DNA from 4 places in the Mesorhizobium vachelliae genome. Region 2 is predicted to be linked to each of the others. Evidence: predicted binding sites of a transcription regulator. Region 2 holds the regulator's gene; each other region holds the start of a gene.
The links. Region 2 encodes PhoB, which activates phosphate uptake and scavenging genes when phosphate is short. Its sites were predicted from a motif close to TGTCATNNANCTGTCAT; they were not measured.
Positions count from the first base shown of each region.

Region 1: the regulator PhoB is predicted to act here: its motif matches at 2,144-2,160, upstream of phnF (phosphonate metabolism transcriptional regulator PhnF).
Region 3: the regulator PhoB is predicted to act here: its motif matches at 3,824-3,840, upstream of olsB (l-ornithine N(alpha)-acyltransferase).
Region 4: the regulator PhoB is predicted to act here: its motif matches at 3,592-3,608, upstream of RFM41_RS09975 (YdcH family protein).

Region 1 covers NZ_JAVIIR010000003.1:218,814-225,936, forward strand. The annotation lists gene RFM41_RS07905 (carbohydrate ABC transporter permease) at 1-704, opposite strand, end outside; gene RFM41_RS07910 (extracellular solute-binding protein) at 701-1,951, opposite strand; gene phnF (phosphonate metabolism transcriptional regulator PhnF) at 2,208-2,972, shown strand; gene rlmN (dual-specificity RNA methyltransferase RlmN) at 3,096-4,328, shown strand; gene RFM41_RS07925 (hypothetical protein) at 4,325-4,783, shown strand; gene RFM41_RS07930 (LysE family translocator) at 4,787-5,428, opposite strand; gene RFM41_RS07935 (argininosuccinate synthase) at 5,621-6,841, shown strand; gene RFM41_RS07940 (lytic murein transglycosylase) at 7,100-7,123, opposite strand, start outside.
Region 2 covers NZ_JAVIIR010000010.1:34,989-42,111, forward strand. The annotation lists gene pstA (phosphate ABC transporter permease PstA) at 1-426, shown strand, start outside; gene pstB (phosphate ABC transporter ATP-binding protein PstB) at 423-1,226, shown strand; gene phoU (phosphate signaling complex protein PhoU) at 1,247-1,954, shown strand; gene phoB (phosphate regulon transcriptional regulator PhoB) at 1,971-2,660, shown strand; gene RFM41_RS20980 (ROK family protein) at 3,076-4,317, opposite strand; gene xylF (D-xylose ABC transporter substrate-binding protein) at 4,586-5,626, shown strand; gene RFM41_RS20990 (sugar ABC transporter permease) at 5,882-7,123, shown strand, end outside.
Region 3 covers NZ_JAVIIR010000001.1:549,699-556,821, forward strand. The annotation lists gene lspA (signal peptidase II) at 1-268, shown strand, start outside; gene acuI (acrylyl-CoA reductase (NADPH)) at 323-1,312, shown strand; gene RFM41_RS02755 (ATP-binding protein) at 1,426-3,708, shown strand; gene olsB (l-ornithine N(alpha)-acyltransferase) at 3,892-4,779, shown strand; gene RFM41_RS02765 (trimeric intracellular cation channel family protein) at 4,885-5,517, opposite strand; gene grpE (nucleotide exchange factor GrpE) at 5,625-6,257, opposite strand; gene RFM41_RS02775 (hypothetical protein) at 6,474-6,674, shown strand; gene RFM41_RS02780 (DJ-1/PfpI family protein) at 6,759-7,123, opposite strand, start outside.
Region 4 covers NZ_JAVIIR010000003.1:621,801-628,923, forward strand. The annotation lists gene RFM41_RS09950 (amino acid ABC transporter permease) at 1-615, opposite strand, end outside; gene RFM41_RS09955 (amino acid ABC transporter permease) at 617-1,282, opposite strand; gene RFM41_RS09960 (transporter substrate-binding protein) at 1,395-2,267, opposite strand; gene RFM41_RS09965 (IclR family transcriptional regulator) at 2,390-3,190, shown strand; gene RFM41_RS09970 (YdcH family protein) at 3,234-3,437, opposite strand; gene RFM41_RS09975 (YdcH family protein) at 3,678-3,857, shown strand; gene ispG (flavodoxin-dependent (E)-4-hydroxy-3-methylbut-2-enyl-diphosphate synthase) at 4,109-5,359, shown strand; gene RFM41_RS09985 (transglycosylase SLT domain-containing protein) at 5,364-6,224, shown strand; gene RFM41_RS09990 (response regulator) at 6,460-7,123, opposite strand, start outside.

The sequences.
Region 1 (7,123 bases), on a different contig from region 2:
ACGATGTCGTCAAGGATATGGAACAGCGTGGTGACCGAGATGAAGAAGGCGGTGGGCGTGATCATCGGCAGTTCGATGGTCCAGAAATATTGCCAGCGGCTGGCGCCGTCGAGCCGGGAGGCCTCCCGCAGGCCGTGCGGAACATTGGCGAGCGCCGCCAGCCACAAAAGCATGTTCAGGCCGAATGTCTTCCAGAACGTGATCAGCGCTACGCATGGCAGCGCCAGGTCCGGATCCGTGTGCCAGCGCAGCCGCGCGAGGCCGAGCGATGTGAGGACCTCGTTGAAAAGGCCGTTGACCGGGTTGAGCAGCCACGACCAGGCGACGCCGGCGACCGAAAAGGCGAGGATGGTCGGCAGGAAAAGCATGCCGCGATAGACCGCGTCCATGCGCGACCCGCGCACGGAATGGATCATCAGCGCCAGGATCAGCGGCAGGATGATCTGCGCCGGGATCAGGATCGCGCAGTAAAGCAGCGTGTTCCATGCCGACAGCTGGAAATCGGCGCTGGCGAACATGGCGACGTAATTGGCGGTGCCGACGAAACGGATGTCCGACGACAAAAGATTCCAGTCGAGGACCGACAAGGCGGCCGAGCCGACGATCGGGCCATAGAGAAAGACGACGACCGCCAGGACCGCCGGCCCCACGAACAGGTAGGGAGCCAGCAGCCTGTGCAGCGATCGGTATTGCAGTGCGCTCATCCGGCGGCGATGAGGGCAGCAAGCTCGTCGTTCGCGCCCTTCATGCCGTCGGCGACGGAAGTTTCCTTCAGGAGCATGCGCGAAACCCATTTGCGCCAGATGGTCTGGCCCTCCAGGCCGCGCTTGCCCGGCCAGATGGTTTCGGCCGTGAGGCCGTCGGCGAGCTGGCCGGCGGCGGGCTTCATGAAGTCGTTGATCAGCGGGATGTCGTGCACCGAGGTGTTGAGATAGCCCACGCTCGACCAGATCGCCTGACCTTCCTTGGAAGCGCAGAATTCGAGGAAGGCGAGCGAGGCGTCGGCCTGCTCCTGGTTGTGCGTGTAGACGGCAAGGAAATTGCCGCCGCTGTTCATCTTGCGGGCATGGCCGGGCAGGCCGGGGAACTTCGTGGTGATGGCCTTTGCGGCGCCGAACGGGAACGTCGTGGCGCGGGTCGAGCTGGTGGTGCAGATCGCCAGCGCGCCGGATTCGAAGGCCGCGTCCTGCTCCTTGGCGCTGACGGGCAGCCACAGGCCATCATAGGCCGGCGCGCAATAGCGCTCCATGCCGGCGATGGCTTCCGGACTGTTGAGCGCCAGTTTTCCGTCCGGGTCGACGATGAAGCCGCCGGCATTCTGGATGAAGGACTGGCTCGTCCACTCGTTGTTGGACAGCGCCAGCGCCGAACGATAGGTCGCGTGCTTGTCTTTCAGCTTGCTGTCGAGCTGCCGGGCCGAATTGTAAAGCCAGTCGGCATCCGGGGTTTCCGGCAGGGCCGGATCGAGCCCGGCCTGCTGCCAGAGTTCGCTGTTGATGAAGGTTATCGGGGTCGACATCGCCCAGGGAAGGCCGATCAGGGCGCCATCGATGGTCACCAGCGGCAGGACCGAGGGATTGAAATTGGCCGCGATCGCATCCGCCTTGGCGGAATTGATCTCGCGCAGGTCGCGGGCGCCAAGCGTGCGCCTGGCGAAATAGCCGAACTTCCAGCCGGTGATCATCATAGCCGGCGGGCGGCCCGCCGCTATGCTGGCGACCGCCTTGGCGGTGGCGGCCTCATAGTCGCCGTCGAAGCGGTTGACGACCGTGACGCCCAGCTTCTTGTCGTTGAAGGCATCGACAACCTTCTGGAACGGCTTGTCGGCGCCCCATGTGCTCGAGATCTCGATCCTCGCATCGGCGGAAAACGCTGGCGCCACGCGCGCAAGACCGGCCCCTGCCAAGGCGGTCGCGCCTGCCATGAATTGACGTCGGCTTATCTGGTTCATATCAAATCGCCTTATTCATCCGAATGTTTCAATTTCATTCGGATGAATTCGTAACGCGACTTGATGACAGGCATGTGTAGGGGGAACCCGTCCGTGCCGATTCCGCCACGATCGTAAGCGCGGGGGATATCCCTTGTGTGACACGGGGTCGGATGCGCGCTGGCGTTGCCAAGACCCGCTGCGTCCAATAATTGTCATTCGAATGACATTGACTGAAGGCAGCGAATGAATGCGCCGCCGCTCAGGAAGGAACACGATGCAAAACAAGATGTTGCATGGCCAATGGCAGCATGTCGAAGAGGAACTGGCCGCCGAAATTGCCGCCGGTCGTTTCGGCGACGACATGCAACTGCCGAGAGAGGCAGAGCTGATGGAGCGTTTCGGGGTTGGCCGTCACAGCATCCGGCGGGCGATGGCGCAGCTTCAGAACCGCGGCCTGGTTCAGGTCGAGCAGGGAAAAGGTACTTTCGTGCGCGGCCCGCGGCTGGATTACCGCCTGTCGGAGCGGACGCGCTTTTCGCAGAATCTGCTCGAACAGGGCCGCGAGCCGCTGGGTCAGGCAATCAAGGAAGAAGAGATCGCGGCGCCCCGGCGGGTCAGCGAGGCGCTCAGGCTGCCGCCCGGCGAACCCGTCTATCACATCGTCCGGCTTGGTCTTGCCGACGGGGAGCCGATCGACTTTTCCAACGCCTACTATCCAGTGCGCCGCTTCCCCGGCTTCGACAAGGCCAGGCGCAACGGCCGCAATGTCAGCATCATCCTCGCCGAATACGGCGTCACCGACTACATCCGCTTGCGCACCGATATCATCGTACGGCTGCCGACCAGGGAAGAGGCGCGGCGGCTGGCGCAATCCGAGACGCAGCCCATCGTGCTGACGAAAAAAGTGGACGTGGACATGAAGGGCACGCCGATCGCCTATTCCGAAACGGCCTGGGCCAGCGAGCGCGTGCAATTCTCGATCGACAACACGAACCAGCTCCTGAATGTGCTGGCGCAGGCTGCGAACGCCAAGGACTGACCTTTGCGATAGCCTGAAAGCGCCGCCGGGCGCATGACTCCGGCCTCAAGCTGTGCTATGCGCCGCGCTTCCTTCTCCGGCAGATGCTGAAATCAGCCGCAAATCGCTTATATTGGCGCAACCATGACCATTTCGATCGACCTCAACGCCGAAGGCGCCCGTGACGCCTTGCGCCGCGCAACACCGACCGAGAAGCCGTCGCTGATCGGCCTGACTCGCGCCGAGCTCGGCGAAGCGCTTGTCGGCGCCGGCATCGTGCCGGAGCGCCAGGCCAAGATGCGCGCCCAGCAGCTCTGGCACTGGATGTATGTGCGCGGCGTCTCCGACTTCGCGCATATGTTCAACATTTCCAAGGACCTGCGCGCCGAGCTCGACAAGCACTTCACCGTCGCGCGCCCCGAGATCGTCGAGGAACAGATCTCGTCCGACGGCACGCGCAAATGGCTGTTTCGCTTCCCGCCGCGCGGCGCCGGTCGTCCCGTCGAGATCGAGACCGTCTACATCCCCGAGGAAGGCCGCGGCACGCTCTGCATCTCCTCGCAGGTCGGCTGCACACTGACCTGCTCCTTCTGCCACACCGGCACACAGAAGCTGGTGCGCAACCTGACGACGGAAGAGATCCTGGCGCAGCTCTTGACCGCGCGCGACCGGCTCGGAGACTTCCCCGACCGCGACACGCCGGACGGCGCCATCGTGCCGGCCGAGGGCAGAAAAGTTTCCAACATCGTCATGATGGGCATGGGCGAGCCGCTCTATAATTTCGAGGCGGTGAAGAAGGCATTGCTGATCGCGTCGGATGGCGACGGGCTTTCCCTGTCGAAGCGCCGCATCACGCTCTCCACCTCCGGCGTCGTGCCGGAGATCGCCCGCACCGGCGAGGAGATCGGCGTCATGCTGGCGATCTCGCTGCACGCCACCAATGACGATTTGCGCGACCTTTTGGTGCCGATCAACAAGAAGTTCCCGCTGAAGGACCTGATTGCCGCCTGCAAGGCCTATCCCGGCCTCTCCAACGCCAAGCGCATCACCTTCGAATATGTGATGCTGAAGGACGTCAACGATTCCCTCGACGACGCCAAGGCGCTGGTCAAGCTGCTCAAGGGCATTCCGGCCAAGATCAACCTGATCCCGTTCAACCCCTGGCCCGGCACCAACTACCAGTGCTCGGACTGGGAGACGATCGAGAAGTTTGCCGACTATATAAACAACGCCGGCTACGCCTCGCCGATCCGCACGCCCCGCGGCCGCGACATCCTCGCCGCCTGCGGCCAGCTGAAGTCGGAGTCCGAACGCATGCGCAAGGTCGACCGCCTGGCGTTGGAAGCCATGATGATCGCGGGGCACGGCGAGGCGTGAGGCGCCTCATCGCCTACCTCATCCGCTTTGCCGTCATCCTGATCGGCTATATCGTCGCCTCTCTGGCGGCGAGCGCCTTCCTCAACATCCTCGTCCTGGCGCATCTGGGCTACACGCCGGCCAACCCCGAGCCGACGGCCACTGCCTCGCTCTATTTCTCGGTGCCTTTCGTGGCGCTGTTCGTCGCCTATTTCGCCTTCATGCCGGCGGCTGTGGTGATCCTGATTGCCGAAGTGCTCACCCGCCGAGACTGGCTCTTTTATGCAATTGGCGGCGCCGTCATCGCCCTTGCCTTCCTCGGTTTCGTCCACCGCGTCGGCGATCCGAATTTCGATGTCACCGCGACCAACGCCAGATTGGCCGTGATCGGCTCCGGCATGGTCGGCGGCATCTTCTACTGGCTCTCCGCCGGCCGCTGGGCCGGAAGCTGGCGCCGCGAGGCGCTGGAGCCGTGAACGCTACTTCGCCTGTGCCGTCAGGATCCTGAGCGCGAAAGCCGAGAACACGCCGCCGAACAGATAGTCGACCACGCGCGTGATGCGCGGGCTGGCCTTCATCGCCGCCGAGAATTTCTCCGCGGCCAGCACCATCGGCGCCGTCACCGGGATCGACAGCGCGATGAACATCATGCCGAGGAAGAACAGTTTTCCGGACGCATGGGGATCGTGCGCGGAGACGAATTGCGGCAGGAAGGTCATGAAGAACAGGATGATCTTCGGGTTGAGCAGGTTGACGCCAAGCCCGGCCGCCCAGCTGCGGAACAACGAGACTTGCGGTCCCGTCCTCTTCTCCGGCGAGAAGGCCGACCCCTTGGCAATCGCCTGCCAGGCCAGGAACACCAGATAGCCCGCGCCGAAGATCTTCAAGGCGAAGAAGGCCATCGGCGAAGCGACGATCAGCGCCGAGATGCCGACCACCACCAGCGTGGTGTGGATCAGCGTGCCGCAGAGCGCGCCGGCCATCGAGGCGAAGCCGGTGGCGCGGCCCTGGCTCAGCGTGCGCGAGACGAACAGCGTCATATCCGGCCCAGGCGTGATCGCCAGGATGATTGTGGCGATGGCGAACTGGATGAGCGTCGAAGTGTCGGGGATGAAGGACATGGGTCGCCTCTGGGGTCGCCTCGGGTTGGATCGCACTGCCTATAGCGCGGCATTTTTTCCCTCGCCAGCTTCCGCCGGAGTAAACATCTGGCCCAGCCTATGCCATAGCCAGTCGTACCTTCGTCTCTTGCGCCGCCCGGAAGGGCCGTGATACCTCGCCCGCGAAGCTATTTTCGCGCGGAACCGCCCAAAATGTCCAAGATCAAGAACGTCAAGAAAGTCGTGCTCGCCTATTCCGGCGGCCTCGACACATCCATCATCCTGAAGTGGCTGCAGACCGAGCTCGGCGCCGAGGTCGTCACCTTCACCGCCGACCTCGGCCAGGGCGGCGAGCTGGAGCCGGCGCGCCGCAAGGCCGAGATGATGGGCATCAAGGATATCCGCATCGTCGACGTGCGCGAGGAATTCGTCGCCGACTTCGTCTTCCCGATGTTCCGCGCCAACGCCGTCTATGAAGGCACCTATCTGCTCGGCACCTCGATCGCCCGGCCGCTGATCTCCAAGCATCTGGTTGAGATCGCCAAGGAGACGGGCGCCGACGCCATCGCGCATGGCGCCACCGGCAAGGGCAACGACCAGGTTCGCTTCGAATTGTCCGCTTATGCGCTGAACCCGGACATCAAGGTCATCGCGCCCTGGCGCGACTGGTCGTTCAAGTCGCGCACCGACCTTCTCAACTTCGCCGAGCAGCACCAGATCCCGGTGCCGAAGGACAAGCGCGGCGACGCGCCTTTCTCGGTCGACGCCAACCTTTTGCACTCCTCTTCCGAGGGCAAGGTGCTGGAGGATCCGTGGAGCGAGCCGCCGGAATTCGTGCATCAGCGCACCGTCTCGCCGATGGACGCGCCCGATGTCGTCACCGAGATCGAGATCGAATTCCTCAAGGGCGACCCGGTCGCGCTCAACGGCAAGAAGCTGTCGCCGGCCACCATGCTGGCGGCGCTCAACGACCTTGGCCGCGACAACGGCATCGGCCGCCTCGACCTCGTCGAGAACCGTTTTGTCGGCATGAAGTCGCGCGGCGTCTACGAGACCCCCGGCGGCACCATCCTGCTCGCCGCCCACCGCGCGATCGAATCGATCACGCTCGACCGGGGCGCGGCGCACCTCAAGGACGAGTTCATGCCGCGCTATGCCGAGCTCATCTATAACGGCTTCTGGTTTGCGCCCGAGCGCGTCATGCTGCAGGCGATGATCGACAAGAGCCAGGAAGACGTCGAAGGCACGGTGCGGCTGAAGCTCTACAAGGGCAATGTCATCGTCACCGGCCGCAAGTCGAAGAAGACGCTTTATTCCGATGCGCTCGTCACCTTCGAGGACGACCGCGGCGCCTACGACCAGAAGGACGCCGAAGGCTTTATCCGGCTCAATGGATTGAGGCTGAGGACGCTCGCGGCGAGAAACCGCCGCTGAAGCTGCCGATCTCCCCCCTCGCGGGGGAGATGTCGCCGAAGGCGACAGAGAGGGTTGCCGCGCGTGGAGCGCCGGCGTCGTCTCTCAGGCTGCGAAGGCGTTGGCATTCTAAGCGAGGCGACCCCTTCTGGCCTGCCGGCCATCTCCCCCTCAAGGTGGGAGATTCGCGCTTCTTCGCCTTCGCCAACTTCCTGCGCGGCAAACGAAAAACCCGGCCTTTCAGCCGGGTTTGGTCTAATGAAGTCAGCGATTTTTTGATCAGTCCGCGTCGATCGCCTCGGC
Region 2 (7,123 bases):
GGCGCCGTCGCGCTGTCGATCCTGGTGATCCCCGTGGTGGTGCGCACCACCGAGGACATGCTGAACCTCGTGCCCAACGCGCTGCGCGAGGCAGGCACCGCCATCGGCGCGCCGCGCTGGGTGGTGATCCGCTCCGTCGCCTACCGCGCGGCGCTGTCCGGCATCGTCACCGGTATCCTTTTGGCGATCGCCCGCATCTCCGGCGAGACGGCGCCGCTTCTCTTCACCGCGCTCAACAACCAGTTCTGGTCGAGCAATCTCAATGCCCCGATGGCCAGCCTGCCGGTGACCATCTTCCAGTTCGCTCTCAGCCCTTATGAGGAATGGCAGCAGCTGGCCTGGACGGGCGCACTCATAATCACCCTGACGGTTCTCGGGCTGAGCATCTTCGCCCGCAGCCTAACCGGACGCAGAGAGGACAGATGAAACCGATGTTGTCCACCGACCTGAACGCACCCGACACGACCGTCGAGAAGGCCAAGATCGAGGTCAAGAACCTCAACTTCTACTATGGCCAGTCGAAGGCGCTGAAGGACATCAACCTGTCCCTACCCGAGCGCAGCGTGACGGCCTTCATCGGCCCGTCGGGCTGCGGGAAGTCGACGCTGCTGCGCGTTTTGAACCGCATCTACGAGCTCTATCCGAAGCAGAGCGCCGAGGGCCAGGTGCTGCTCGACGGCAAGAACATCCTCGACCGCTCGCAGGACCTCAACCTGCTCAGGACCAAGATCGGCATGGTGTTCCAGAAGCCGACGCCGTTCCCGATGTCGATCTATGAAAACATCGCCTTCGGCGTCAGGCTCTATGAGAAGATCAGCAAGGCGGAGATGGACAACCGCGTTGAGTCGGCGCTGAAGCGCGCCGCGCTCTGGAACGAGGTCAAGGACAAGCTCAACGCCAGCGGCCAGAGCCTGTCGGGCGGCCAGCAGCAGCGCCTGTGCATCGCCCGCACCGTGGCGGTGAAGCCCGAGGTCATCCTGCTCGACGAGCCGGCCTCGGCGCTGGATCCGCTGTCGACGGCCAAGATCGAGGAACTGATCGACGAATTGCAGGCCGACTACACGATCGTCATCGTCACCCACAACATGCAGCAGGCGGCGCGCGTCTCGCGGCAGACGGCATTCATGTATCTGGGCGAGCTGGTCGAGTTCGACCGGACCGAGAAGATCTTCACCTCGCCCCGCGAGAAGCGCACGCAGGACTACATCACCGGCCGCTTCGGCTGAAGACATACGAGGACATCATCATGGCCGAACATACCGTCGCCTCTTTCGACGAGGACTTGAGGCAGATTAGCCGGCTCATCAACGACATGGGCGACCTCGCCGGCTCGATGGTCGGCGCCTCGACCAGGGCGCTGCTTGAAAGCGACAATGCGCTGGCGCAGCGCGTCGTCTCCGACGATGCCATCATGGACGCGCGTCAGCGCGAGCTCGACGACCGCGCCATCACGCTGATCGCCAAGCGCCAGCCGATGGCGGACGATCTTCGAAACGTGGTCGGCTCGATCCGCATGGCGGGCGACCTCGAGCGCATCGGCGATCTCGCCAAGAACATCGCCAAGCGCGTCGGCTCGGTCGGCGTCAGCGCCGCGCCGCGCGACCTCACGCATTCGATCGATTCCATGGCGCAGCTGGTGCTGATCCAGGTCCAGGGCGTGATCCAGGAATACACAGTGGGCGACGCCACGGCGCTGGCCAAGCTTCGCAACGACGACGAGCGCATCGACGTCAAATACACCTCCGTCTTCCGCGAGCTTTTGACCTACATGATGGAGGACCCACGCAACATCACCGCTTGCACGCATCTTCTGTTCTGCGCCAAGAATCTCGAGCGCATCGGCGACCATGTGACCAACATCGCCGAGAACGCCTATTATGTGTTGACCGGCACGCAATTGCCCGCCAACCGTCCGAAGCAGGACGAGACGGCAATGTCGGCGCCGGCGGCCTGACGAGAAGGTTACCCCGATGATCGCGCCACGCATCATGGTGGTGGAGGACGAGGAGCCGCTGGGGGTGCTGCTCCGCTACAATCTCGAATCCGAAGGTTACCAGGTGGAAGTGGTGACCCGCGGCGACGAGGCCGAAATCCGCCTTCAGGAAAACGTTCCCGACCTGCTCGTGCTCGACTGGATGGTGCCTGCGGTGTCCGGCATCGAGCTCTGCCGGCGTCTCAGGATGCGGCCCGAGACCGAGCGGCTGCCGATCATCATGCTGACGGCGCGGGGAGAAGAAAGCGACCGCGTGCGCGGCCTTTCGACCGGCGCCGACGATTATCTGGTCAAGCCGTTCTCGACGCCGGAGTTCATGGCCCGCGTCAAGGCGCTGCTGCGCCGCGCCAAGCCGGAGGTGCTGTCCAGCGTGCTCAAGGTCGGCGACATCGTGCTCGACCGCGAATCGCACCGCGTCTATCGTAAGAAGAGCGAGATCAGGCTCGGCCCGACCGAGTTCCGCCTGCTCGAGTTCATGATGCGTCATCCCGGCCGCGTGTTCTCGCGCAGCCAACTGCTCGACAATGTCTGGGGCGAGACGATCTATATCGACGAGCGTACCGTGGACGTCCATGTCGGCCGCCTGCGCAAGGCGGTCAACAACGGCCGCATGCCGGACGTCATCCGCACCATCCGCGGGGCGGGGTACGCGATCCGCGAGGATTAGGGGTAGGGTGCGAAGACGCTGACCGTTCTGTGTCAGCGGATCGCATGCGTCGGCGATTAGCCGAGACGCTCATGCTTCGTCATCCACGGGCGGAGCAAGGAGCGTAGCGACGCAGCGCAGACCCGAGGATCCATTCCGTGACTTCGAGGCGCCGGGGCGGTGCAGAATTCTGCTCCGCTGCGCCTGCGATCGAGGTAACGGCATGGATTCCAGGGTCTACGCGACGGAGCTTCGCTCCTGCTCCGCCCTGGAATGACGAAGCTGCGGGGTCTTCGCTAACTTCCAGCGCCTAAAGCGCTTCGCTTCATGCGCTTAGGCTTTTGATTTTACGCATGTCTTCGTCCCGAAACCGGCTTCCACTTTCGGGAGACATGCTCTAGCAGGACATGGAAACCGACGATCACTTCAAGGCTGATCAGGCGACGTTCTTCCCCGCGCCGCTTCTCGCCTGGCCTCCCGGCGCGAAAATCTCCTGGTCGACGAAGGTCAGCGCGCGCATGGCGCAGCCTTCGCGGATCAGCGGCAATTCGTTCGGCTCGGTGTCGAAGGAGATCGATTCGGAGTGCTGGCCGCCGGCGGTCTGGGCGATCGCCTCCCTTAGCGCCGGCTCGATCAGGTCGAATGCGGCCGCGCTGACACCGACCATGGCGACCGGCGCCGGGTCGATGAGGGCGAAAAGGCTGCCGAGACCGAAGCCCAGCGCCTCGCCTGCCCGGCGATAGGCCTCTCGCTCGGGGCCGTCCTCCTGCCGGGCCTTCGCGGCCAGCGCGCGCATGTCGGCATCGCCGACGTCGGTCGGCGCGGCATCCTCGCTTATTCCCATGGCGCTGCGCCAGATCGCGTAATTGCCGGCATAGGCCTCGACGCAGCCGCGCCTGCCGCAGCGGCAAAGCGCGCCGCCCGGACGGTGGATCATGTGCCCGAACTCGCCGCCCGAGGAATGCGTGCCCGTGAACAGCGCGCCCTTCAGCACCAAACCCATGCCGATGCCGTGCGACAAGAGGATGGCGATGAAGTCGTTGCGATAGCGATCGGGATCGCGCCATTGCAGCGCCACCGCCATCATGTTGCAGTCGTTCTCCATGGTGGCGGGAATGCCGAATTCCTTCTCGAGGAGGTCGGCGAACGGAATGTCGGTCAGCGGCGTGATCGGCGACCACAGCATGGCGCGTGAGTGGGAATCGGTGATGCCCTGGATCCCCATGGCGATGCGCGCGACGCTGCCCAGGTCGAGGTCGGGATCCTGCAGCCGGCGCCGGACGATCGCCATGCATTGGCCGATCAGCTCGTCGCGGGGCATGACAAGGGTGTCCAGGCGCTGCTGCTCCTCGGCAACCACCTGGCCGGCATAGTCGATCACGGCAACCGACAGGAAGTTGAGCGACAACACCACGGTCAGCACCGCCGCGGCTTCGGGGTTCAGCGCCAGGCCGATCTGCGGCCGGCCGCGTTTCAACGCCGTCGGCTCACTGGCCTTGCTTTCGCTGAGGATGCCTTCCTGGATCAGATCGGCGGAGATCGCCGAAATGGTCGAGTGGCTGAGCCCGGTGGTGGCGGCAATCTCCGTGCGCGAGGGCTGGCCGGCGCGGCGCACCGCCGAAATCACCATGGCGCGGTTGCGCCGGCGCAAATCGTCGTGGCGGATTCCGACCGACATTATCTCGCACATCCTCCCGGGTCATCGCGGCCTTGTGATGATGCATGGCCTGTCGCTGACATGCTAGGGATTGTGGCAGAAGCCAAGGTCCATGTCATTATTTATTGCGGATGCCGAAAAAAATGCTCGGACCCATCAAAACCCATCAGAATCGCAGTTGACAGCATCGTTTTGCTGGATCACTATTTTTTTGAGGCTCGAAAAAAAGCCTCTGTGCCGGCCTTCGGGCCAGTCTGGGTCGCGCCGCACGGGGCGCAGGGAGGATATCATGAAGAAATTCGCAGCCGCCATCCTGGCGGGCGTTGCCATGTCGCTGACGCTGATGTCGGTCGCCGAGGCGAAGGGCAAGGTGATCGGCGTTTCATGGTCGAATTTCCAGGAAGAGCGCTGGAAGACGGACGAAGCGGCGATGAAGAAGGCCATCGAGGCCGCCGGCGACAAGTATATCTCGGCCGACGCGCAGTCCAATCCGGGCAAGCAGCTGACCGACGTCGAAAGCCTGATCTCGCAGGGCGCCAACGCGCTGATCATCCTGGCGCAGGATGCCTCGGCGATCGGCCCGGCGGTGCAGAAGGCGCTCGATGAGGGCATCCCGGTCGTCGGCTATGACCGGTTGATCGAGAACAAGGACGTCTTCTACCTGACCTTCGACAACAAGGAAGTCGGCCGCATGCAGGCCCGCGAAGTGTTCAAGGTGAAGCCCGAAGGCAACTACGTCTTCATCAAGGGCTCGGGCGCCGATCCGAACGCCGACTTCCTGTTCTCGGGCTCCATGGAAGTCCTGAAGGAAGCCATCGACAGCGGCAAGATCAAGAATGTCGGCGAGGCCTATACCGACGGCTGGCTGCCCGCCAACGCGCAGAAGAACATGGAGCAGTTCCTGACCGCCAACGACAACAAGGTCGACGCGGTCGTGGCGGCCAATGACGGCACCGCTGGCGGCGTCGTCGCGGCGCTGACGGCTCAAGGTCTGGCCGGGACCGTTCCGGTCTCCGGCCAGGATGGCGACCACGCGGCGCTCAACCGCATCGCGCTCGGCACGCAGACCGTGTCAGTTTGGAAGGACGCGCGCGAGCTCGGCAAGAACGCCGCCGAGATCGCCTCGCAGCTCGCCGACGGCAAGAAGATGGGCGACATCGCCGGCGCCAAGGACTTCACGACGCCCGGCGGCAACACCGTCAAGTCGCTGTTCCTGACCCCGATCGCGATCACCAAGGACAATCTCAACGTCGTCATCGACGCCGGCTGGATCAAGAAGGACGAAGTCTGCGCGGGCGTTGCCGCCGGCAGCGTCAAGGTCTGCAACTGAGCCTTGCCGACGTTCGATCGAAATACCTGCGCCGCGGGCAGGAGCGGTTCAATGAACCGCTCCTGTCCTTTGCGTTCGCAATCCCGGACGGAAGGCTACGGCGAAGTCGCCGAGCCCAACCGCTACGCACTTTTCCTGGGATTGCTTTGAAGCCGCGGCGTTTTCTCAAAAAGATTTGTGTTTCCGCCCCGCGCGGATAGTTTTTAAGCTCGATTTCGGCATCCGCGTAAGACGGCAGGCCGGCGGGAGGAAATCATGACCGACACGACGTCCACGCAACCGGCGGACACCGCGCGCGCGTCGGAACTCGGCGCTGTCGCCCGGTTCCTGAAGGCGACCGAGCTCGACACCCGCATGCTCGGCATGATCGGCGCGCTGCTCTTGATCTGGGTCGGGCTGCATGTGATCTCCAGCCTGCGGCTTGGCGTCAATCCGCTCGACTTCGACAGCCGCACCTTCCTCACGCCGCGCAATCTCTGGAACCTGTCGGTGCAGACTTCGGCTGTGGCGATCATGGCCTCCGGCATGGTGCTGGTCATCGTCATGCGTAACATCGACCTTTCCGTCGGATCGGCCGAAGGGGTGATCGGAATGGTCATGGGCTTTGCCCAGGTGCATTTCCTGGTCCGCTTCGTCGGGCTTGAGCTCGGCAACCCGTGGATCTGGGTCCTGGCATTGCTGATCGGCCTTGCGCTCGGCCTCATCATCGGCGCCTTCCAGGGCTTCATCATCGCCTATCTGGAAGTGCCGGCCTTCATCGTCACGCTCGGCGGATTGCTGGTGTGGCGGGGTGCTGCCTGGTGGGTCACCAGCGGCCAGACGGTGGCGCCGCTCGACGCCACCTTCCAGCTCATGGGCGGCGGCCCTGCGGGCGCGATCGGCGCCAAATGGAGCTGGGTCGTCGGCGTCGTCGCCTGCCTGGCGGTCATTTTCATGCATTTCAACGGCCGTGTGCAGCGCAAGCGCTTCCGCTTCCCGCTGCGCCCGGTCTGGGCCGAGACGCTGCTTGCCACGGTCACCTGCGCGATCATCCTGGGCGCGGTGTGGCTCGCCAACTCCTATCCGTGGCCGGTCGGCATCGTGAACCGCTACGCCGCCGCCAACAACATCACCGTGCCCGAAGGCGGGCTGTTCATCGCGCATGGCATCGCCATCCCGGTGCTGATGGCGGTCGCGGTCGGCCTGATCATGACCTTCGTCACCAAGCGCACGCGCTTCGGCCGCTATGTCTTTGCCATCGGCGGCAATCCGGAAGCGGCGAACCTTGCCGGCATCAACACACGCTGGATCACCATGAAGGTGTTCATGATCATGGGCGTGCTGGCGACGATCGCGGCGGCGATCTCGTCGGCCAGGCAGAACTCGTCCACCAATGTGCTCGGAACGCTGGACGAGCTGCTGGTCATCGCCGCGGCCGTCATCGGCGGCACCTCGCTCGCCGGCGGTTCCGGAACCGTGCTCGGCGCCATGCTCGGCGCGCTTCTGATGCAGTCGCTG
Region 3 (7,123 bases), on a different contig from region 2:
CGTGCTCTATCTCGCCACGCGCACGCCTGCCGGTCATGTCGTCGCCCGCATCGGCTTTGCGCTCATCATCGGCGGCGCGCTCGGGAACCTCATCGACCGCGCCATCTACGGCCACGTCATCGACTATATCCTGTTCCACACGCCCGTCTGGTCCTTCGCCGTGTTCAATCTCGCCGACGCCTTCATCTCGCTCGGCGCGGCACTTGTCGTCTTCGACGAGCTGATCGGCTGGCGGCACGAGGCCAAGCCGCAGGATCCAAGGAATTGACCTCACGCGGTTGAGGCCGCAGACTTCTCACCAGCCAAAACCGAGGAGAAAAAAGTGACCGACACCTTCAAAGCCATCCTCGTTTCGCGCGATGCCGAGAAAAAGCAGTCCGTCGATGTCGTCGACCTCACCGAGGCCGACCTGATGGAGGGCGACGTCACCGTTGCCGTCGAGGCGACGACGGTGAACTACAAGGACGGGCTCGCCATCACCGGCAAGGCGCCGGTCGTGCGCCGCTGGCCGCTGGTCCCAGGCATCGATTTCGCCGGCACGGTCATTTCCTCCTCGCATGCTGACTGGCGCAAGGGCGACAAGGTCATCCTCAATGGCTGGGGCGTCGGCGAGACGCATTACGGCGCCTATGCCGGCCGCGCCCGCGTCAAGGGCGACTGGCTGGTGCCGCTGCCCGAGGGCATGAGCGCGCATGACGCGATGGCCGTCGGCACGGCAGGTTACACGGCCATGCTCTCCGTCATGGCGCTGGAGCGGCACGGCATCGTGCCCGACCGTGGCCCGGTGGTGGTGACAGGCGCTGCCGGCGGCGTCGGCTCGGTCGCCATCTCGCTCCTGTCGAGCCTCGGCTACCATGTCATCGCCTCGACCGGCCGCAACGCCGAGAGCCCCTATCTGATCGACCTCGGCGCGGCCGAGGTGATCTCGCGCGAGGAGCTTAGCCAGCCGGCGAAGCCGCTCGCCAAGGAGCGCTGGGCGGGCGGCGTCGACTCGGTCGGCAGCCATACCTTGGCCAACGTGCTATCGATGACCTCCTATGGCGGTGCGATCGCCGCCTGCGGCCTGGCCGGCGGCATGGACCTGCCGGGAAGCGTCGCGCCCTTCATCCTGCGTGGCGTCTCGCTGCTCGGCATTGATTCAGTTATGGCGCCGAAGGACGTTCGCCTGGAGGCATGGCGCCGCATCGGCACCGACCTCGACTTGAAGAAGCTGTCGACACTGTCGCGCACGATCGGTTTCGACGGCCTTGTCGCCGCCGCGCGCGACATCGTCGACGGCAAGATCAGGGGCCGCGTCGTCGTCGACATGTAGCTGGAAATCGCGGGTTTTCGCCCGCGCCTGCGGGCGGCCGGAATTCGCGCGATCGCTAAAATTCGAACGATCCCTCCCAGTCTTCCATAATTTCTGTCTGGCATGGTCCGCGCATGGTCGCGGACTCCGACATCAGACAGGATAGCAAAGCCGCGGGCGCTGACAGGCTCATCGCCGATGCGCCGAAGCGGCAGGTGCTTATCGCGCCGCCGCTCGCTCCCGAACTGCCTACCGCCACCAGCCATGAAGGCTTGCCGTTCTTGACGATCGTCGCCATCGCCGTCATGGCGGGGCTCGCGCATCTCACTGGAGCGCCGATCATCGTCACCGCCGGCCTCGCCGTTGCGGCCTTTGCCGGCCTGGCCATGCATCTGCGCAGCCGCCGCGACGAGCGGCGCACCGCAGCATTGCTCGACGAGACCGCGGCCCGCAGCCGCGCCGAGATCGAGACCCTCGCCGACCGCATGTGGGAGATGCAGGAGAGCGAGGAACGCTTCCGCGGCCTGATCGACGCGCTAGGCGATCTCGTCGTCCATCGCGACCGCGACGGCCACATCGTTTATGCCAACAGCGTCTTTGCCTCGCTTGTCGACGTTGACGCGCGCAATCTTGCCGGCAAGACCTTGTCCGAGCTTGGCATCGATGTCGGGGTCGTTCCCGACGCCGCCTTCTCCGATCATGAATGCCTGAGCTCCACCGATGTCGCGATCCGCACCCCGGGCGGGCCGCGCTGGTTCTCCTGGATCGAATTGTCGGTGCGTGACAAGGACACGGGCGCGGTCTCTCACCGGGCGATCGCCCGCGACATCACCGCCCGCAAGCGCGCCGAATCCTCGCTGATCACCGCGCGCGAGCGGGCCGAATATGCGAGCCAAGCCAAGTCGCGCTTCCTCGCCACCGTCAGCCACGAGATCCGTACGCCGATGAATGGCATCATGGGCATGGCGAAGCTGCTTGCCGATACCGACCTTTCGCCCGAACAGCGCACCTATGTCGGCGCTGTCTCCACCTCGGCCAGCGCGCTGCTCGCGCTCATCGAGGACCTGCTCGACTATTCCAAGATCGAGGCCGGCCGCTTCGAGCCCGAGCCGCAGCCGACCTCGCTGCGCGAGATCGCTGACAACATCATCGAGCTTCTGGCCGCAAAGGCTTTCGCCAAGAACATCGGCCTCGGCTGCCATGTCGAGCCCGACGTGCCGCAGATGATCACCGCCGATCCCGGCCGCGTGCGCCAGGTGCTGCTCAACCTCATCGGTAATGCGGTGAAGTTCACCGACGCGGGCGGCGTGCTGCTCACCGTGGCGCGCGCCCGCACCGAAACCACCGACCGCATCTGCTTCACCGTCGCCGACACCGGCCCGGGCCTGCGCGAAGAGGACCTGGAGCGCATTTTCGAGGAGTTCGAGCAGTCCGACGGCACCTCGACCAGGGTGCATGGCGGCGCCGGCCTCGGGCTTGCCATCTCGAAGCGGCTGGCGACGGCGATGGGCGGCACGATCTCGGTCTCCAGCCGACTCGGCGAAGGGTCCGAATTCGTCCTAGAGCTTCCCGCGGTCGCGGCAACCGAGCCGCCGCCGCATCGCCACAACATCCTTGCCGACCGGCGGGCGGTGATCGTGTCGAAAAACGCCACCGAGGCCGATGCCATCGCCCGCGCGATCAGAGCCCATGGCGGCATTGTCGAGATCGCGGCGACACCAGGCCAAGCCGCTCCCTTCGCTGCTGGCTGCAACGTGCTCCTGATCGACGCCGCGCTCGAAAACAGCGACGGCAGGATGCTCAGGCGGCTGCGCGACTCGGGCTTTGCCGACTGCGAGGCCATCACCCTGATCGCGCCGACCGACCGCGGCATGCTCGGCGAATTCCGCGCCAGCGGCTACGCCACTTTCCTCGCGAGACCCGTGCGCGGCGAGACCTTGCTGCGGGTGCTGTTGACCAGCCACGGCTCCACGCTCGTCCAGCCGCGGCCGGAGCCGCGCGAGGCTGCCTCGGTGCGCAAGCGCGATCAGGGCCTGTCGGTGCTGATCGCGGAAGACAATGACATCAACGCCATGCTCGCCCGCGCCACGCTGCTCAAGGCCGGGCATCGCGTCAAGATCGTCGGCAACGGCAAGGCCGCGGTCGATGCCGTTACCGATGCCGGCCTCAAGTTCCGCTTCGACGTGGTGCTGATGGACCTGCATATGCCTGTCATGGACGGGCTCGATGCGATTGCCGCCATCCGCCGCCACGAAGAGTCCCTGGCCATGCCGCCGATTCCGATCATGGTGCTTTCGGCCGACAGCCAGGAAAAGACCCGGCATGCCGTGCTCGCCCATGGCGCCAGCGGCTTCGTCACCAAGCCGCTCGACCCGGACGCGCTCGTCCAGGCGGTCGAGGGCCAGGTTGCGGCTTAAGGAAATTTTCAACCCTTGAATGCCTTGGCTTGCCTGGCTTTGGCGGCCACAAGATAGCCGGTTGAGGGTATTGCCCAGCCGACAAAGTATTGCCCGCCACGTCGTATCACGGTACTGTCACAATCCTGTTGCACCTACACCGTATCCCCGTGCCAAGAGGGATGGCTCGAAGGAGAATCACTCGTGCATACAGTCGTGCCTGAATGTGACACTCGGCCGAACGCCGGCGGCGCCCTGCTCGCTGCCCGTAGCGCCGACGCCGTCGCAAGCGGTGCTCCGCTGGGCCGCATCGGCAATCTCGAAGTGCGGCTCGCCCGCAACGAGGCCGAGATCGCCGCCGCCCAGGAAGTCCGCTATCGGGTTTTCTACGACGAGCTCGGCGCGAGGAAGGACCTTTTCCAGGCGCAGGACCGGCGCGACGCCGACCGTTTCGACCCGCTCTGCGATCACCTTCTTGTGTTTGACACCTCCCTTCCCGGTCCCGAGCATCGCCGCATCGTCGGCACCTACCGCTTGCTGCGGCAAGAGATCGCCGCGGCCGCCGGCGGCTTCTATTCCGAGGGCGAGTTTGAGCTCACCAAGCTGATCGCGCGGCATCCCGGCCAGCGCTTCCTCGAGCTCGGCCGCTCCTGCGTTCTGCCGGAATACCGCTCCAAGCGCACCATCGAGGCGCTCTGGCAGGGCATCTGGGCCTATATCAACCACTACGGCATCGGCGTGATGACCGGCTGTGCCTCCTTCCATGGGATCGTGCCGGCGGCGCATGCCGAGGCGCTGACCTATCTCGCCCATCATTGCCGCACCAACTCCGCCTGGGACGTTCGCGCGGTTCCGGGACGCTACTGCTCGATGGACCTGATGCCGATCGAAGCGGTGAACACCAAGGCGGCGATCGCCGCCATGCCGCCGCTGGTCAAGGGTTACCTGCGCGTCGGCGCCCGCATCGGCGACGGCTGCGTCATCGACCACGAATTCTCGACCGTCGATGTCTTCGTCGTCATGCCGGTCAAGGAGATCGGCGCCCGCTACGTCAACTACTATGGCGGTGAAGGGCAGCGCTTCGCGGCATAGGCAGTAGGCAGTAGGCAGTAGGCAGTAGGCAGTAGAAAAACTGCGACGGCTCACGCTCTGGTGGCTATTCCCTATTGCCTGATCCCTATCTCCTATTCCCTCTCTTTATGGAATGTCTTCCGGCCTTCGCCCCGGCCGGCTCTTGTAAGCCGGAAACGACCAGCCGAATTTGAGCGCCCCGCCGCGCACCATGAATGCGCCCGCGAAGCCGAGCAGGCTGGAAGCCAGCGCCGGCAGGCCGGCTAGATCGCCAAGGGTGAAGATAGCGGCGCCGGCAAGGGCGGCCGTTACATAGATCTCGGGCCTGAGCAGCACCGAGGGTTCGCCGGCAAGCAGGTCGCGCAAGATGCCGCCGAAGGTCGCCGTCAGCACGCCCATGACGACCGACACGACGGGAGAGCCGGTGATCGCCAGCCCCTTGGCCGCGCCCATCACCGAGAACGCGGCCAGGCCGATGGCGTCGAGCCAGAGCAGCAATTTGTAGCGGGATTCGAAGCGGTGGGCGCTGAAGAACACCAGCACCGCGACGACGGCGCAGATCAGCACATAGCCGCTGTTGGCGACCCAGAACACCGGCAGGTTGAGGATGACGTCGCGCAGTGTTCCGCCACCAATGCCGGTGACACTGGCCAGGAACAGGAAACCGATGATGTCGAGCTGCTTACGCGATGCCGCAAGCGCGCCCGTCGCCGCGAAGACGGCGACGCCGGCATAGTCGAGCAACGCGATGGGATTCATGAATGAGCGAGTAGTGAGTAGCGAATAGTGAGTAGCAATGAATATCACGAAGCTGTGCTGTTGCTAGCCAGCTTCCCTACTCACTACTCACTACTCCCTATTCGCTATCAAGCATCCTTCTCGGCCTGCTCGTTCACCGGGCCCGGCTCAGCCTTCGCCTCGGCGGCAGCCTTCGGACCGCCCTTGGCGACGCCGACCATAGCCGGCCGCAGCACGCGCTCGCCGATCGAATAGCCCGGCTGCACCACCTGGACGACAGTGCCGGCCGGAACCTCCGGATTGGGCACCTCGAACATCGCCTGGTGGAAGTTCGGGTCGAACTTCTCGCCTTCGGGAGCGAGTTTCTTCACGCCGTGGCGCTCCAGCGCCGAAAGCATGGCACGTTCGGTGAGATCGACACCTTCGATCAGCGCCTTGAACCCGGCGTCGCCGCCGGCTTTCGCCTCGGCGGGGATCGCGTCCATCGCGCGGCGCAGATTGTCGGACACCGACAGCATGTCGCGCGCGAAATTGGCGACGGCGTAAGTCCGCGCATCATGGACGTCGCGCGCGGTGCGCCGCCGCAGGTTCTCCATCTCGGCCGCCGCGCGCAGCGCGCGGTCCTTCAGTTCCTCGTTTTCCTTCAGCAGCCGCACCAGCGCTTCGTAGTCGCCGTCGACGCCACCTTCCGCACGCTCGCCGGGAGCCTGGGTGGCTTCCATATCTTCGGGCGTGCGTTCGTCTTTTGCCTGGTCGCTCATCGCGTTTCCCGTCATTCGGATTGGTCTGGATTTGCGCCCGATATCGAGGTTTGGAGGTCAAAAATCAAGGGGTAAGCGCTCGCCGGGGATGTCGGACTATCATTCCAGATTAATTCAAATTTTACCGTATCGCGCGGCTTTGCTTGCCCTCAAATGCCGTGGCGGGAACCATAGGCGGGCTGGAGGAGTTTCGAAGCCGACACAGGATTTTGGGATATGAACGGCAACCACGGCAACAGGCGCGCCGAGCTGGCCAACGATATCAGGCGACAGGCCGGCAGCGAGGCGACGAAGCGCTTTCTGCGCACCTTGCCGGCATTTCGCCTGGAAAAGGAGGTGCCCCAGCGGCTGAGCGACCTGCTTGACCGCCTTGCAGGCGCCGAGGCGAAGAAGGCCAGCGGCGGGCGGCGTCAATAGCCGCGCGCCGCAATTCGCGCCGCAATTAGAGCAATTCCAGGAAAAGTGTGTAGCGGTTTTCCATCCGGAATTGCGCAAAAAAGTTTATGCCGCCTTCCGGTCGTCGCGCATCAGCGCTTCGCCGTGGCGGATTTCGGTGCCGAGCACCTTCAGGCATTCCCGCATGAAAGCGGCAAGGCCCGGCCAGCCCTTGGCTGAAACCAGATTGCCGTCGACATGCGCGCCGGTTGGGGCGACGTCGATATAGGTGCCGCCGGCAAGCGTCACTTCCGGCTCGCAATAATGCAGCGCCGCGACTTCCTTGCCACGCACCACGCCATCGACCGCGATCAGGATCTGCACACCGTGGCAGATGGTGAAGATCGGCTTGCCGGTCTCATGGAAATGCCTGACCAGTGCCTGCACGCGCTTGTCGATGCGGATATATTCCGGTCCGCGCCCGCCCGCGG
Region 4 (7,123 bases), on a different contig from region 2:
CCGGCTGGCGTAGGAGAGCGCGTAGTTGACGGCGAAGTAGATGAGAGCGCCGAGGATATAGAGCGGCATCGCCTCATAAGTGCGGCCTATGACCTGGTTGATCGCCTGCATCAGGTCGGTGATGCCGAGCAGCGAGACCAGCGCGCTGCCCTTCACCGCGTCGGTGACGCCGTTGATCCAGGGCGGCAGGAAACGGCGGAAGGCCTGCGGGAAGACGACATAGGCGAGCCGCTGGCGGAAGGTGAGGCCGATCGCCATCGCCGCTTCCGACTGGCCCTTTGGAATGGAGGCGACGGCGCCGCGCAGATATTCGACGACCTGGGCGGTCTTGAACAAGGTCAGCGCCAGCACCGCAGCCCAGAAGGACTGCAGGTGCACGCCGACGGCTGGCAGGCCGTAATAGACGAAGAAGATCAGCACCAGGATCGGGATGCCGCGGATGGTGTCCGAGAAGATGCGCACCGCCCAGCGCAGCGGCGCGGGTCCATAGACCAAGCCGACCCCGAGGATGACGCCGGCGATCAGCGACAGCACCACGACCAGCAATGACACCCAAAGCGTCAGCGCGAAGCCTTGGGCGAGGAATGGCAGGGCGTAGGCGATCTGGCTAAGCATGTCAGCGCGCCACACTGAACCGGCGTTCGACCAACCGTAGCGCGAACAGCAGCGCATAGCCGGTCAACAGATACATCGCTGTGGTCACCAGGTAGACCTCGACGATGCGGAAGGTGTTGAAGTTGATCCACTGCGCGCCATAGGTGAGCTCCGGCACCGAGATGACGGAGGCGACCGAAGTATCCTTGAACAGCGAGATGAAGGTGTTGGACAGCGCCGGCAGCGTGATGCGCATCATCGTCGGCAGGCGGACATGGATCAGCCTTTGCCACGGCGTCAGGCCGATCGCCTTGCCGGCGTCGAGCTGGCCGCGCGGCACGGCTTCCAAGCCGGAGCGGAACACTTCCACCAGATAGGCGCCGCTATAGACCGACAGCGTCAGGACAAACGAGGTGGGCGCGCTGTAAGCGATGTCGACGACGGTCGGCAGGCCGTAGAAGACCAGATAGACCAGCAGGATCAGCGGCACGTTGCGGATGAATTCGACATAGGCCGCGATGATGGCGCGCACGACGCGGCCGGCCGAAACGTACCAGACGGCAAGCACCAGCCCGATGACGATGCCGATGGCGATCGAGATGACGGCAAGCTCGAGGCTGAGCAGCAGGCCGCCCCACAGCTTGTCGAAATGCCGCCAGATCAGGTTGAAATTGAGCGTATAGCCCATGCGTCCGTCTCAATCGCTGCGGTGCGACGGATAGGTTCCGCCGCCCTCGCGCCGGTGTCGAGGAAAACAGGCGGAAGGAGCCGCTCCTTCCGCCGGCTCGTCGTATGGCCGGTCAGATGACCGGGAAGCCCGGATGCCGCGGCGGCGGCTCCTGGCCGAAATATTCCTTGAAGGCGGCGTCGTAGAGCGCCGTCTCATGGCCGAACATGGCGATGGTGAAGGTCTGGTTGACGAAGGTCAGCCAGTCGAGGTCGCCCTGCCTGACCGCCGCGCCGTAAAGCATCGAGTACCAGCTCTTGCCGGCGTCGAAATATTTGTCCGGGTTGCGCGAGGCGAGCCAGCGCACTGTGGAGAGGTCGACCGCGGCGGCGTCGACGCGCTTCGATTCCAGCGCCTGCAGGACGTTGGCCTGGGTATCGATCTGCATCACCTGCGCCTGCGGCAAGGCGAAATGCACCGAGCTTTCGGCGTCGACATTCTGCAGGATCGAGATGCGCGTGTTGGCGCCATTCGCCAGGAGCTTGTCGAAGGTCTTGTTCTCGGAACCGGGCAGCGTCAACAGCGCGACGCCTTCGACATAGTAGGGCCGCGAGAAGTGGATCAGCTGCGAGCGCTGCGCGGTCATGGTCATGAACTGGATGGTGATGTCGACCTTGTTGGTCGTCACGTTGGGAATGCGCTGCGCCGGATCCTGGGTGACGAATTCGACCTTGGTCGCGTCGTCGAAGAGGCCCTTGGCGAGGATGCGGCCCATGGTGATGTCCATGCCGACGAGTTCGCCGGCATCGTTCTCGAAATGCCACGGCGCATTGGTGCTGCCGGTGCCGACGATGAGCTTGCCGCGATCGAGCGCGGTGCGCAGCACGCTGTCGGACGCGGCTTGCGCCGCCGCCTTCTCGGCGCTGATGGCGGTGAGCGCCCCGGCGGTGGCCAGTCCCGCCATTCCCAGTTTCAGAAAATCACGTCTGCCGGATGTGTCGTTCACGGCGACCTCCTTTGATGTTGTGTTCCCCAATGCGGCTGAGACACGTATCGCAATCAGCGATTGTCTCTTACAAGAGACGCATGTATCCTGTACAAGACAGATACTAGCACCAGGAATCGACAATGCAAGATAGTGAAACGGTGAGCGGGTGGCCGAGCGAGGGCGCGGGTGAAGAGCGGCCGGCGGGCTCGCGCGAGAAGGGCCTCAACAGGGTCTTGAACATGCTGGAATTCCTGCATGCCAATCAGCGGGCGATCGGCATCGGCGAACTGGCCAAGGGGCTGAACGCGCCGCGCTCGACGACCTACACGCTGGTGCGCGAACTGGTCGAGGCCGGGCTCCTGGAGATGGCCGGCGACGGCAACCGCGTCTATTTCGGCAAGAAGCTCTATCTCTATGGAATGGCCTATATGCGCGGCAACGACCTGCTCAGGCGCGGCCGCCAGGAGGTCGACACGTTGTCGCGCGAGACGGGCGAAACCTCGGAGCTCTGCATGCTGCAGAGCGGCCGCTACACGATCGTCCATTCGAGCCCCGGCACCAGGCCGTTCCGCATCAGCTCTGCCACCGGCCTGCAGATCCCGCTGCCATGGACGGCCTCCGGCCGGCTGCTGCTTGCCGGCCTCGACCGCAGCCGGATCGAGGCGATGGTCACGCAAGACGATCTCGTGCTGCCGGATGGTCGCAAGCTGGAACTCGACGATTTCATCGACGATATCGGAAAGGCCCGCGTCACCGGCTATTGCGTCACGTCGGGCCTGGTCGACGCCTACACCAAATGTCTTGCGGCGCCCGTGTTCTCGGCTCCCGGCAAGGTCGAGGCGACGATGTGCCTGGTGGTGCCGATCGATACCTCCGAGGAGCGGACGGGCGAGCTTCTTGCCGTGCTGCGCGAGCGCGCGGCGCGGCTTTCGATCTCGTGACGGAGCAGTCTCGTGACGGAGCGGGGGCGGTAGCGCGATCCGCTCAGGCGATGATGTCGGGAATGATGCGGTCTTCCAGCGCCGACAGCCGGTCTTTCAGCATCAGCTTCTTCTTCTTCATGCGCTGGATCTGAAGCGGGTCGCAGCCTGTGGCGATCATCGCGTTGATGGCGGCGTCGAAATCGGCGTGTTCCTGTTTGAGCCGGGAATATTCGAGGCGTATTTCAGCCTGTTCCTGTTCGGACATTATCTACCGTCTGCGTATGCATCGCCCAATCGGGCTGTCTGGGCGGGGCCGGTCGTCTGTTTCTTTGCGACCGGCGCGCAGCCCTTATCACATTTCACTTTGTCGTGGAATGCTACCACGTGGCATTCGACATCGAGATCGGTTGGTGGCAAACTGTCATTGTGCCGTCACAGTCGCAACCTGCGGTGGAGGCGCCCGCGACGGCTGCAATCGAGGAAACCATGAAAGGGAGAACCAATCATGTCTCTTGCATCCCATCTTGATGAGTTGCAGCGGAAACACGGTGATATCGAGCGCGAGCTCACCGATGCGATGAACCATCCTTCGGTAGACGACCTCGAAATCGTGAATCTCAAGCGACGCAAGCTGGCAATCAAGGACGAGATTGAAAAGCTGAAGGCGAGCCCCACGACACACTGAAGCTCTTCCAGGCACCATAACCGCCCCCGCCGCGGTGCAGCCTCCCGGTGGCAAGGAATGCCGCCGGCTTGGTACTTTACACTGAATCTCTTGACCGTTTGGGCGCGCATCCTCAGGCCGATGCTCCTTCGACCCGCGTGGCGGCTGATCGGATGGCTGCGGAATTGAGGGCCTTGCCGGCCGGTTGCCATTGACAAGCCATCTTTGCTCCGCCACCTCATGCCCGGAACTTTCAGATGAAGGCGGCCGGCATGACCGGATATTTTTCCTCTCCCTTCCCGCGCCGGACATCGGTTGGCGTGACGGTCGGCGGCGTGACGGTCGGCGGCGGCACCCCGGTCGTCGTGCAGTCGATGACCAACACCGACACGGCCGATGTCGACCAGACCGTCGCCCAGGTCGCGGCGCTGCACCGCGCCGGCTCGGAAATCGTGCGCATCACGGTCGACCGCGACGAGAGCGCGGCGGCGGTCCCGCGCATCCATGAGCGGCTGCTCAGGCTCGGCGTCGACGTGCCGCTGGTCGGCGACTTCCATTATATCGGCCACAAGCTGCTCGCCGATCATCCGGCCTGCGCCGAGGCGCTGGCCAAATACCGCATCAATCCCGGCAATGTCGGCTTCAAGGACAAGAAGGACCGCCAGTTCGCGGCGATCGTCGAGATGGCGATCAAACACGACAAGCCGGTGCGCATCGGCGTCAACTGGGGCTCGCTCGACCAGGAGCTTTTGACCCGGCTGATGGACGACAACCAGGCGAAGCGCTCGCCGCTCACCGCGCAGGAAGTGACGCGCGAGGCGATCGTCCAGTCGGCGATCCTGTCGGCGGAGATGGCGGAAGAGATCGGGCTTGGCCGCGACAAGATCATCCTGTCGGCCAAGGTCAGCGGCGTGCAGGACCTGATCGCCGCCTACACCGAGCTTGCCACCCGCTCCGACCACGCGCTGCATCTGGGTCTCACCGAGGCCGGCATGGGCACCAAGGGCATCGTCGCCTCGTCCGCCGCCATGGGCATCCTCCTGCAGCAGGGCATCGGCGACACGATCCGCATCTCGCTGACGCCGGAGCCGAATGGCGACCGCACCCGCGAGGTGCAGGTGTCGCAGGAACTCTTGCAGACCATGGGCTTCCGGCAGTTCGTGCCGATCGTCGCGGCCTGCCCCGGCTGCGGCCGCACGACGTCCACCGTGTTCCAGGAGCTCGCCCAGAGCATCCAGGCCGATATCCGCAAGAACATGCCGGTGTGGCGCGAGAAATATCCCGGTGTCGAGAACCTCAAGGTCGCGGTGATGGGCTGCATCGTCAACGGCCCCGGCGAATCCAAGCATGCCGATATCGGCATATCGCTGCCCGGCACCGGGGAGACTCCGACGGCGCCGGTCTTCATCGACGGCAAGAAGGCGGCGACGCTGCGCGGCCCCTCGATCGCGCAGGATTTCGAGAAGATGGTCGGCGACTATATCGAGCAGCGCTACGGACACGGCAAGGCAGCGGCCGAGTAGGCCGATGCACCGTTTCCTTACGGTGACCCTGGCCTTGTTCTGCTGCTTGAGTTGGGTGGCGGCCGCGTCGGCGGATCCGCCGCAGTCGAAATCGGCAGCCAAACGGCTGATCGACCGCGTCTGCGATCTGATCGAGACCGAGGCCGGCAAGAACGGCTTGCCCAAGGATTTCTTCGCCCGGCTGATCTGGAAGGAAAGCCGCTTCGATCCGAGTGCGGTGAGCCCGGTCGGCGCGGAAGGCATCGCGCAATTCATGCCCGGCACCGCCAAGATGCGCGGCCTGGCCAATTCCTTCGACATCGAGCAGGCGATCCCGGCTTCAGCGAAATATCTCGCCGAGATGAAGGCAGGCTACGGCAATCTCGGCCTTGCGGCGGCGGCCTATAATGCCGGCGAGAACCGTGTATCGCGCTGGCTCGCCTCCGGCGGCTTCCTGCCGATGGAGACGGAAAGCTACGTCTTCGACATCATGGGCGAGCCCGTCGACAAATTTTCCGACAAATCATATGCCGGCACCGTCGAGCCGCTCGACCCCAAGATGAGCTTCGCGGTGGCCTGCCGCCGGCTGCCGGTGATCATGTCGCGGACCGTCGCGATGGCCTCGATCAACGTCAAGCCGTGGGGCGTGCAGGTGGCGGGCAATTTCCGCCGTTCGGCGGCGATCGGCCAATGGCTGAGGGTCAAAAGCCGGTTCCCGGCCTTGCTCGCCAGCCATGACCCGGTGGTGAGCCGGGTGCGCACGCCGATCGGCCGCCGCGGCATCTACGCGGTCAGGATCGGTGCGGACTCGCGCGGCGAGGCCAACACCATCTGCAACAAGCTGCAAAGCGTCGGTGGGGCGTGCGTGGTGTTGCGCAATCGGTAGTGACAAGCTGGAACGTGAGGGGACGTCGGCGGGACAGCGCCCCCCTCTGTCCTGCCGGACATCTCCCCCACAAGGGGGAAGATTGGCCGTCACCTTTGCTTTCGCCAATCTTCGACGAACCGGGTGAGGCGCCGAAACCGCTGATCTCCCCCCTAGTGGGGGAGATGCCCGGCAGGGCAGAGGGGAGCGCGAAGGAACTCGGCGGCGGCCGATGGCTGCCACCCGCTGCCCAGCCTCAAGCCGTCTTCGCCGCCACTGTCTCGCTGAGCCAGGTGCCGATCTTGGCGCCGAGGCGGTCAGGCGAGACTGGCTTCGGCAGATAGTCATCCATGCCGGCCTCGATGCATTTTTCGCGGTCGCCCTTCAGCGCATGCGCGGTGACGCCGATGATCGGTGTGTGATCGCCATTTTGCGTTTCGATGGCACGGATGGCGCGGGTCGCCTCATAGCCGTTCATTTCCGGCATGGAGACGTCCATCAGCACCAGGCGGGGGCGCAGCGAGCGATACATCTCGACCGCGGTGCGGCCATTGCCGGCGATGCGGTAGCTGAGGCCGAAACCGTTGAGGATCTGGCCGAAGACCATCTGGTTCACGTCATTGTCCTCGGCGATCAGGATGTCGATCGGGCCGCTCGGCGCCGCGGTCGATTCAGGCGCCGCCGGCACGGGCACCGCCGGACCGCGGATGACGGTGAAGGCCGGCGGTGCTGCCTGCGCCACGACCGGCTCGCGCACGAAATGCGCCTTTGCGCCCTGTGTGCGCGCCTTTTGGATGGCGGAGATCACGGTGCCCAGCAGCACCGCCGAACGCGCCGGCTTGGTGAGATGCGCGACGATGCCGAAATCGATCACCATGCGGCCGAAATCGACCTGGTCGACCGAGGTGAGCAGCACGACC